2 regions of the Nocardia spumae genome follow, and region 2 is predicted to be linked to the other one. Evidence: riboswitches for the same ligand, from Rfam matches in the RefSeq annotation. Region 2 holds a riboswitch; the other holds the start of a gene.
The links. Region 2 has a riboswitch for S-adenosylmethionine ahead of LKD76_RS17170 (GNAT family N-acetyltransferase). Riboswitches for the same ligand answer to the same signal wherever they lie in the genome.
Positions count from the first base shown of each region.

Region 1: another riboswitch for S-adenosylmethionine. It lies ahead of LKD76_RS02720 (rhodanese-like domain-containing protein); the one in region 2 lies ahead of LKD76_RS17170 (GNAT family N-acetyltransferase).

Region 1 covers NZ_JAJFZL010000001.1:649,659-653,851, reverse strand. The annotation lists gene LKD76_RS02725 (O-succinylhomoserine sulfhydrylase) at 1-915, opposite strand, end outside; gene LKD76_RS02720 (rhodanese-like domain-containing protein) at 1,037-1,453, opposite strand; SAM riboswitch class IV at 1,472-1,585, opposite strand; gene LKD76_RS02715 (Rv0361 family membrane protein) at 1,639-2,145, opposite strand; gene LKD76_RS02710 (FAD-dependent oxidoreductase) at 2,417-3,820, shown strand; gene LKD76_RS02705 (amidohydrolase family protein) at 3,870-4,193, shown strand, end outside.
Region 2 covers NZ_JAJFZL010000001.1:3,838,646-3,842,838, forward strand. The annotation lists gene LKD76_RS17160 (L,D-transpeptidase) at 1-910, opposite strand, end outside; gene LKD76_RS17165 (rhomboid-like protein) at 1,232-1,918, shown strand; SAM riboswitch class I at 2,009-2,100, shown strand; gene LKD76_RS17170 (GNAT family N-acetyltransferase) at 2,102-2,692, shown strand; gene LKD76_RS17175 (ABC transporter substrate-binding protein) at 2,805-4,193, shown strand, end outside.

The DNA of each region.
Region 1 (4,193 bases), 3.2 Mb from region 2:
GTACTGCGGATGCGAGGTGAGGAAGGGGTACTTCGTCCACGCCACCGCGGGATGCCGCTCCAGGAATTCCGCGATCGCGAGGGCCGACCGCGTCGACTGCCGCACCCGCAGCGGCATGGTTTCCAGGCCCTTGAGCAGCGTCCAGGCATTGAACGGGCTCAACGCCGGACCGGTGTGCCGCATCAGATTCTTGACCGGGCCGTTGATGTATTCGCTCTCGCCCAGGATCGCGCCGCCGAGCACCCGGCCCTGACCGTCGATGTGCTTGGTGCCCGAATAGACCACCACATCGGCACCGAGTTCGAGGCTGCGCTGCAGCAGCGGGGTCGCGAAGACGTTGTCCAGCACCACTTTCGCACCGGCCGCATGCGCCAGCTCGCTCACCCGCCGCACATCGACGAGGGTCTGCATCGGATTGGACGGGGTCTCGAAGAAGACAGCGGCCGTGGGCTGCGACAGCGCCGCCTCCCACTGATCGAGATCCTCACCGTCGACGAAGACGGTCTCCACACCCCAGCGCGGCAGGATCTCGTTGCACACCACGAAACAGGATCCGAACAGGCTGCGCGCGGCCACCAGGCGATCACCCTGCCCGAGCAGTGCGGCCAATGCGGTGAACACCGCCGACATGCCGCTGGCGGTGGCGAAACACGCTTCCGCGCCCTCGAGCAGCCGCATCCGCTCCTCGAACATGGCGACGGTCGGATTGCCGTAGCGCGAATAGACGAAATGTTCGATATCTCCGATGAAGGCCGCCTCCGCCGCCTCCGCGCTCTCGTAGACGAATCCGGACGACAGATACAGCGCCTCGGAGGTCTCCTCGAAACCGGACCGCCGCACCCCGCCGCGCACGCCCAGCGTCGCCGGGCCCACACCCTCGGGTAACGGCCGATCGAATGCACCGCCGGTGATCATGACTACCTCCCATCAACCCGGCGGATCGGCGCCGAGTTCGCCGGGATCAGCGCCCGACTGCGTGAAAAACTGCGGCGCGCAGCGCTTTTACCTGCGTGGCCGTTACCTGTGCGGACGCTGCTCACGACTGCCGCCATGGCAGACCGAGTGCGCGCCACCCCGCGCCGCCGCGATGTCCGTCGGCGTCCAGCGGCCCCTCGAAACCCTCCAGCACGTTGTAGGAGGGTGCGAATCCGGCTGCCGTGGCCGCGGTGGCCGCGCCGATCGAGCGCTGCCCGGACCGGCACAGGAAGATCACCGGGGCCTCGCCGACGCGATCGGCCAGGATCTGCTTCAGCTGCGCCACGAAATCGGGATTGGGCGCCCCGCCGAAATCGACCCATTCGATCAGCGCCGTCGGCCGGTCGATCGAGGTGGTGTCGGGCACGCCGACGAATCGCCATTCCGCTTCGGTGCGCACATCCACCAGCACCGCATCGGGATTGTCGCGCAACAGCTCCCACGCCTGTCCAGGCGTGATGTCACCGGCGTAGCTCACTTGTCGAACCTCCTACAGAATCCGCACTTGCCGTGTCCGGTCGGACAGCGGCCAGGTCGTCACCCGGAGCACCCCACCGCGGAGGAGGGTTGCCGACCAGCGAGCCGGGGCTTACCGCTGGTACTCATGACCTGAACCGAGAATGCCTGGTCACAGGCCCGATTGTCAAACCTGTCGATCAGGAATCAGGCGTTCCCGCAGACCAGCCAGACCCCCTTCTCCCGGGTGAAATTCCAGTTGGCCACGCTCTTGCGGCCGTCGATCTGGCTGGTCACCGCGGCAGTGGCGTGGTCACCCTCGATCTTCACCGCGTCGACGCCGGCGATGTCGTACTTCTTGCCGACCGAATCCGGTCCCAGCGGCGACTTCTTCTCGTCGAAGGTCGCGCATTCGGTGGTCTTGCGCCGAGCCGCGTCGGAATCGCTTCGGGCCGTGGCGAAGTTGCGCGCGGCCACCGCGACCCGATCGGAATCTGTGAGATTGTTCTCAGCCGGGCGAGTGATCGCGAGCACCACGACCGCGATCAGGGCGATCATCGCGATGGCCGCCGCGATGAGGAACGGGGCGGCCGAGCGCGTGGTGTCGCGCTGATCGATCGGGGTAGCCGGATCATCGCCCGGTGAGCGCGAGTCGCCGTTGCCGTGGGTGGCCGATTCGCCGTCGCTCTCGGGTGCCGGATCGCTGTCGCTCATAGCCTGATCATTACCGGCGGGTCGAAGTGTCGAAGATCACGCCTGCATTTTCGCGCGGATACCGGGAATGGCTGCGACGTACACCACCGATAGAATCACCAGAACTCCGGTCACATCCGGTGCACGGATCGGATAGCTCCACGCGGCAACGAAGCGGCGTCGGCGCCACAACAGCCGGGCAGGAGCTCGGCCCGCACGTCAACTTAGCCTAAGCTAAGAAAGACGGCTGAGATAATTGACGAGAGTTTTCGACCAAAGGGTGCGCGTAAGAATGACCGAACACGCTGGAACGAATAGCGGCGCGGGCGACCGCCCACTGCGCATCGCGATCGTCGGTGCCGGACCGGCCGGTATCTACGCCGCCGACGCGTTGATGAAGTCCGATGTCGAGGCGAGCATCGATCTCTACGAGCGCATGCCCGCCCCGTTCGGCCTGATCCGCTACGGCGTCGCGCCCGACCACCCGCGTATCAAGGGCATCATCACCGCCCTGCACAAGGTGCTCGACAAGCCGCAGGTCCGCTTGCTCGGCAATATCGACTACGGCAGCGACATCAACCTCGACGACCTGCGTCGTTTCTACGACGCGGTGATCTTCTCCACCGGCGCCAACGCCGACCGCGCGCTGGGCGTGCCCGGCATCGAGCTCGACGGCAGCTACGGCGCCGCGGACTTCGTGTCCTGGTACGACGGCCACCCCGATGTGCCGCGCAGCTGGCCGCTGGACGCGGAGAAGGTCGCTGTCCTCGGTGTCGGCAACGTCGCGCTCGACGTCGCCCGCGTGCTGGCCAAGACCGGCGAAGAACTGCTGCCGACCGAGATCCCGCCGAACGTCTACGAGGGCCTGAAGAACAACAAAGCGCTCGAGGTGCACGTCTTCGGCCGCCGCGGTCCCGCCCAGGCCAAGTTCACCCCGCTGGAGCTGCGCGAACTCGACCACTCGCCGAATATCGAGGTCATCGTCGACCCCGAGGACATCGACTACGACGAGGGTTCCGAGGCCGCGCGCCGCCACTCCAAGCAGGTCGACATGGTCTGCAACACCCTCGAGCAGTGGGCCATCCGCGACGTCGGCGCACGCCCGCACAAGCTGTTCCTGCACTTCTTCGAATCCCCCGCCGAGGTCCTGGGTGAGGACGGGAAGGTGGTCGGTCTGCGCACCGAGCGCACCACCCTCGACGGCACCGGCAACGTCAAGGGCACCGGTAACCACAAGGACTGGGACGTCCAGGCCATCTACCGGGCCGTCGGCTACCTGTCGCAGAACATTCCGCAGCTGCCGTTCGACGATCAGGCCGGCACCGTTCCCAACGAGGCCGGGCGCGTCCTGATCGACGAGGGCGCCGACGGCGCCGCCCGCTACCTGCCGCAGACCTACGTCACCGGCTGGATCAAGCGCGGCCCGGTCGGTCTCATCGGCCACACCAAGGGTGACGCCAACGAGACCATCGCCTGCCTGATCGACGACGCCGCCACCTTCACCCCCGCCGCCGAACCCGATCCGGAAGCGGTCGTGAAGTTCCTGGAGGAGCGGGGCATCCCGTTCACCACCTGGGCCGGTTGGTACCGCCTCGACGCCCACGAGCGCGCACTCGGCGAGCCCGAGGGCCGTGAGCGGGTCAAGGTCGTCGAGCGCGAGGACATGCTGCGCGCCAGCGAGCCGCACAAGGTCTGAACTTCACACCCGATCCGCATTCGTCACCGACCTGAGGCATGCTGATCACGTGTTCGATTCACACGTTCACATCATCGACCCGCGGTATCCGCTGGTCGAGAATCAGGGCTACCTGCCGGAGCCGTACACCATCGGCGACTATCGAAAGCGCATGGCGCACTTCGATGTCGACGGTGGTGCGGTGGTGAGTGCGTCCTTCCAGGGCGCCGACTCCACCTTCATGATCGCGGCACTGGCCGAACTCGGGCCGAACTGGGTCGGCGTGATCAATCTGCCGCCGGATGTCACCGACGAACAGATCCTGGCGCTCGATCGTGCCGGTGTGCGCGCCATCCGGTTCAACCTGAAGCGAGCAGCGGTCGACATCGTCACG
Region 2 (4,193 bases):
GTTCGTCCAGATCGACCTTCTCCCGGTAATAACCGGCCTGCCCCTGGCATACCCCGTAGGTGCAGGAGTCCATGACGATCGAGGGCGACTTCTCCGAAATCACATGCGGCCCTTCGTGAGACGGAAAGCCGGGGGAGCCCAGGCTCATCGGCATCTGATTCACCTGCGCGCCGTTGCGGAAGATCGTCAACTGCTCGGTGTTGCCGTCGGCCTTGGCGACCCACGCGTCGTGGACGGTGTAGTCGGCGCTGTTGTTCTCCGCCCCGAAGACGCCGTCCCCGAAGTCGACCCCGAACACATCGGCCTCGATATGAATCTTGGTGCCCGGCTGCCAGTACTGGGCCGCGCGATAGTGGACGTCCTTGTCGTCGACCCAGTACCAGGCGCCGGGCTGGGGCGGGCTGACGGTGATCTTCAGATGATTCTGTACCTCGGCCTTGTTCGCGACGGGCGCGGTGAACTGGAAGACCATGGGCTGTCCGACCCCGATACCGGATTCGGCCACCAGATCCGGCGCCGGCACGACATTGGCGTACGCCTTGTGCGCGGCGTCGATCGTGGTGACCGTCGCGGTCTTGGTCGTGGCCACCTGCGCCAGATTCACCGCCTGGACCTGCACCCGATAGGTGGCCCCGTATCCCAGCGGATCCTTGGAGGTCCAGCTGTGCCGGTCCGCGGCGAAGGTGCCGGCGACGGGTTTGCCGTCCCCGTCGGTGACGGTCACCGCGGTCAACATGCCGTCGGCGGAGTTCACCACGATCGGAGTCGAGGGATTGAGCGGACCGTGATCGGCCGCCGGCACATCGACGGCGGCCGGCGCCGTGATTTCGGGAGCCTTCGACGGCGGCGCCGCCGAGGTCGCGCCGTGGGAACCACAGCCTCCGGTCAAGGCGACGATCGCCGTCAACATCGCCGACACCACCAGTAGAGATCGACGCCCGCGCACGTCCCTCACCGCCTCCGCTCGCACCCTCGCATACACAACGTCCACCGGACCGCCGGGGGAACACAGCACCCTCCAGTGGACACCATGAATCCGGTATCGCGCTGCAGCAGCAGAGTACGTGTCGGCACGGATTCGCGCGCGATCGGCACCCGTTCACCAGGCGTTTTGCCGTATTAGCGGCATTTGCCGCGTGTCGGTTGTTCTCACCCGCCATGGGTGATTCCGGCCCCGCCCGCCGGAGCCGATAGTGGAGCGGTGGGTACGCACCGTCGAGGAAGGTGACCGATGCCGAGCCGAGGCACCGCCCGCTGGACGTCCGTGCCGAGCGCGGTCGGAACCTATATCCGGCGTGCCCCGGGCACCTACATGTGGCTGGCGATCCTGCTGGTCTCCACCCTCGTGGTGCGTCATCTGACCCCGCAACAGGCCGACATCGTGCTGGGCAATCGCTCGACCAACCTGCATCACCTGCGGGAGGATCCGGTTCGAGTCCTGATCTCGAGCGCCTTCTGGCTCGCCGGCGGCGGCTGGCTGGGTTACGCCGTGTCCTACACCGTCTTCCACGCCCAGGCCGAGCGCTGGCTGGGCACCCTGCGCTGGCTGATCGTCGTGCTGATCGCCCATGTCGGCGCCACCTACATCAGCGAGGGCGTGCTCTACTGGGCGATCCACCACGACTACGCGCCGGAGTCGGCGGTGAACACTCTCGACTACGGGGTCAGCTACGCGCTGGCGGGCGTGGTCGCGGTCCTCGTTTATCGCATCGCCACACCGTGGCGCTACCTCTATCTCGTCGGAGTGATCATTTTCTACACTGTGCCGGTCTTCGCCGGCCGAACCTTCACCGACATCGGTCATTTCAGTGCGATGACCCTCGGTTTCGCCTGCTATCCGCTGACCCGGGGGCGGCCGGGACCGTGGGATCCGGTCGCCGCGACACGGGCCCGATTCGGATCTTCGGCACGGGGGTGATGACACCGCCGATCCGCCCGCGCGGCAAGGATTGGATTCACCGCGATCGGGAGTGCTGACGGCACACCGGAATTCCCCTAGCGTTCCCCTCACCCATCCAGAGCGACCGAGAGATCCGGCTCCACGACGTCGCAGCAACCCCCCGACCGGGTGTTGGGTGCTACCGCCGGAACCGATGGAGGAATGATCATGGTGCGCAGTGTCTTTCATATCGGCCAACACGATCCGATGGCCGCGCCACTGCTGGCCGAACTGGCGATCGAATACAGCAGCCGCTACGGCGGCAGCGTCGGTGCGATACACGCGGATCTGGTGAACCACCCGGCCGCGGATTTCGCGGCGCCGCACGGCGATCTGCTGGTGGTGGTCGAGGACGGTGAACCGGTCGCCGGAGGGGCTTTCCGCCGCCACGACGCGCGGACCGCCGAATTGAAACGGATCTGGACGGCGCGCGAACATCGCCGCCGCGGTCTGGCCACCTTCGTCCTCGACGAACTCGAGACCGAGATCGTGCGCCGAGGCTATCGGCGCATCGTCGCGGCCACCGGTCCGCGCCAGCCCGAAGCCGTGGCGCTGTATCTGTCGGCGGGCTACACCGCGGCCGACAGCACGTTCGCCCACCGCGGCGGCCCGCCCGCGCACTCGTTCGAGCGGTTTCCGACCCGGACGCCCGCGATATCCCAGCGCCGCAACCGTTTCGGGCGCGACAGTGGCTACCGGCCGGTGCGCGGTTACCGGCAGATCCGGGACGAGGCCGGTGTCGTGCGCATATGACGTTCCGCCTGCTGCCGTACCGGGCCGACATCGCGCCGTCACCACGGCACACCGTCCGCCGCCCGGCACTGGGCACCGACCGCTACCGAATCGATCCACCCGGAGCCACCGCATGAAACGAATCATCGCGCCGGCGCTCGCACTCACCGCGACGGTGGCCATCGCCGCCTGTGCGAACACCTCCGGCACCGGCGGCGACGCCGGGCCGCCGCAACCGGGCGGCACCCTGCGTTACGGTTTGTCGCAGGCGCCGACCTGCTCGGACCCCGCCCAGGCCGGCACCAACCAGACCCTGTACGTGACCCGGCAGATCGTCGATTCGCTCACCGACCAGGATCCCGCCAGTGGCGAGATCAAGCCCTGGCTGGCGACGTCCTGGCAGGTGAGCCCGGACGCGAAGACCTTCACCTTCCACCTGCGGCCCGATGTCACCTTCAGTGACGGCACCCCGCTGACCGCCACCTCGGTGCAGAAGAACTTCGACGCCGTGGTGCACACCCTCACGGCGGCGAAGGCGCCACTGGGGGCGAGCTACCTGTCCGGATACGCGGGTACGACCGTGGTCGCTCCGCTGACCGCCGAAGTTCACTTCGACGCGCCGAACGCCCAATTCCTGCAGGCGTCCTCGACACCGCAGCTGGGTATCCTCGCCGACGCGACCACCGCGAAACCGGCCGAACAGCGCTGCCTCGGCGACGATATCGGCAGCGGCCCGTTCGTCTATGCCGGCTACCGGCAGGACGTATCGGCGGCCCTGGTGAAACGGACCGGATACCGGTGGGGATCAGCGGTCTTCGCGCACCCCGGCGAAGCGTATCTGGATCGCATCGAATTCACGGTGGTGCCCGAGGCCGGGGTGCGGACCGGGAGCCTGTCGTCGAACCAGCTCGACGCCGTCAGTGACGCCCTGCCACAGGATGTTCCGCAGCTCGAGGCCACCGGCGCGAAGGTACAGTTCGCCTCGAATCCGGGCGTGCCGTTCGGTCTGCAACCGAATCTGAGCCGGGCGCCACTGTCGGACCCCGCGGTGCGTCAGGCGCTCCTGCACGGGATCGACCGCAGACAGCTCGTGGATACCGTCCTGGGGCCGCAGTTCCGTGCGGCGACCGGTTCCCTGGCCTCGAAAACACCCGCCTACGTCGACCTTTCCGCGCAGCTCGGCTACGACCCCGGCCAGGCGCGCCGGATCCTGGATCAGGCCGGATGGGTGCCCGGCGGTGACGGTATCCGGGTCAAGGACGGGCGCCGCCTGTCGTTCGGGGTGCTGTTCAGCACCGCGTTCGCCGGCAATCAGGCCACCGTGGAGCTGGTGCAACAGCAACTGCGCGCGATCGGGGTCGATCTGCGGCTCGAACTCGCGGCCGCCGGCGACTACACCGCCCGGCAGAACGCCGGAGATTTCGACGCCACCTACTACAACACCACTCGTGCCGACGGCGACATCCTGCGTACCACCTTCGGCCGTGGCCAGCGAAACCTCAACCAGCGCGGGCCGATTCCG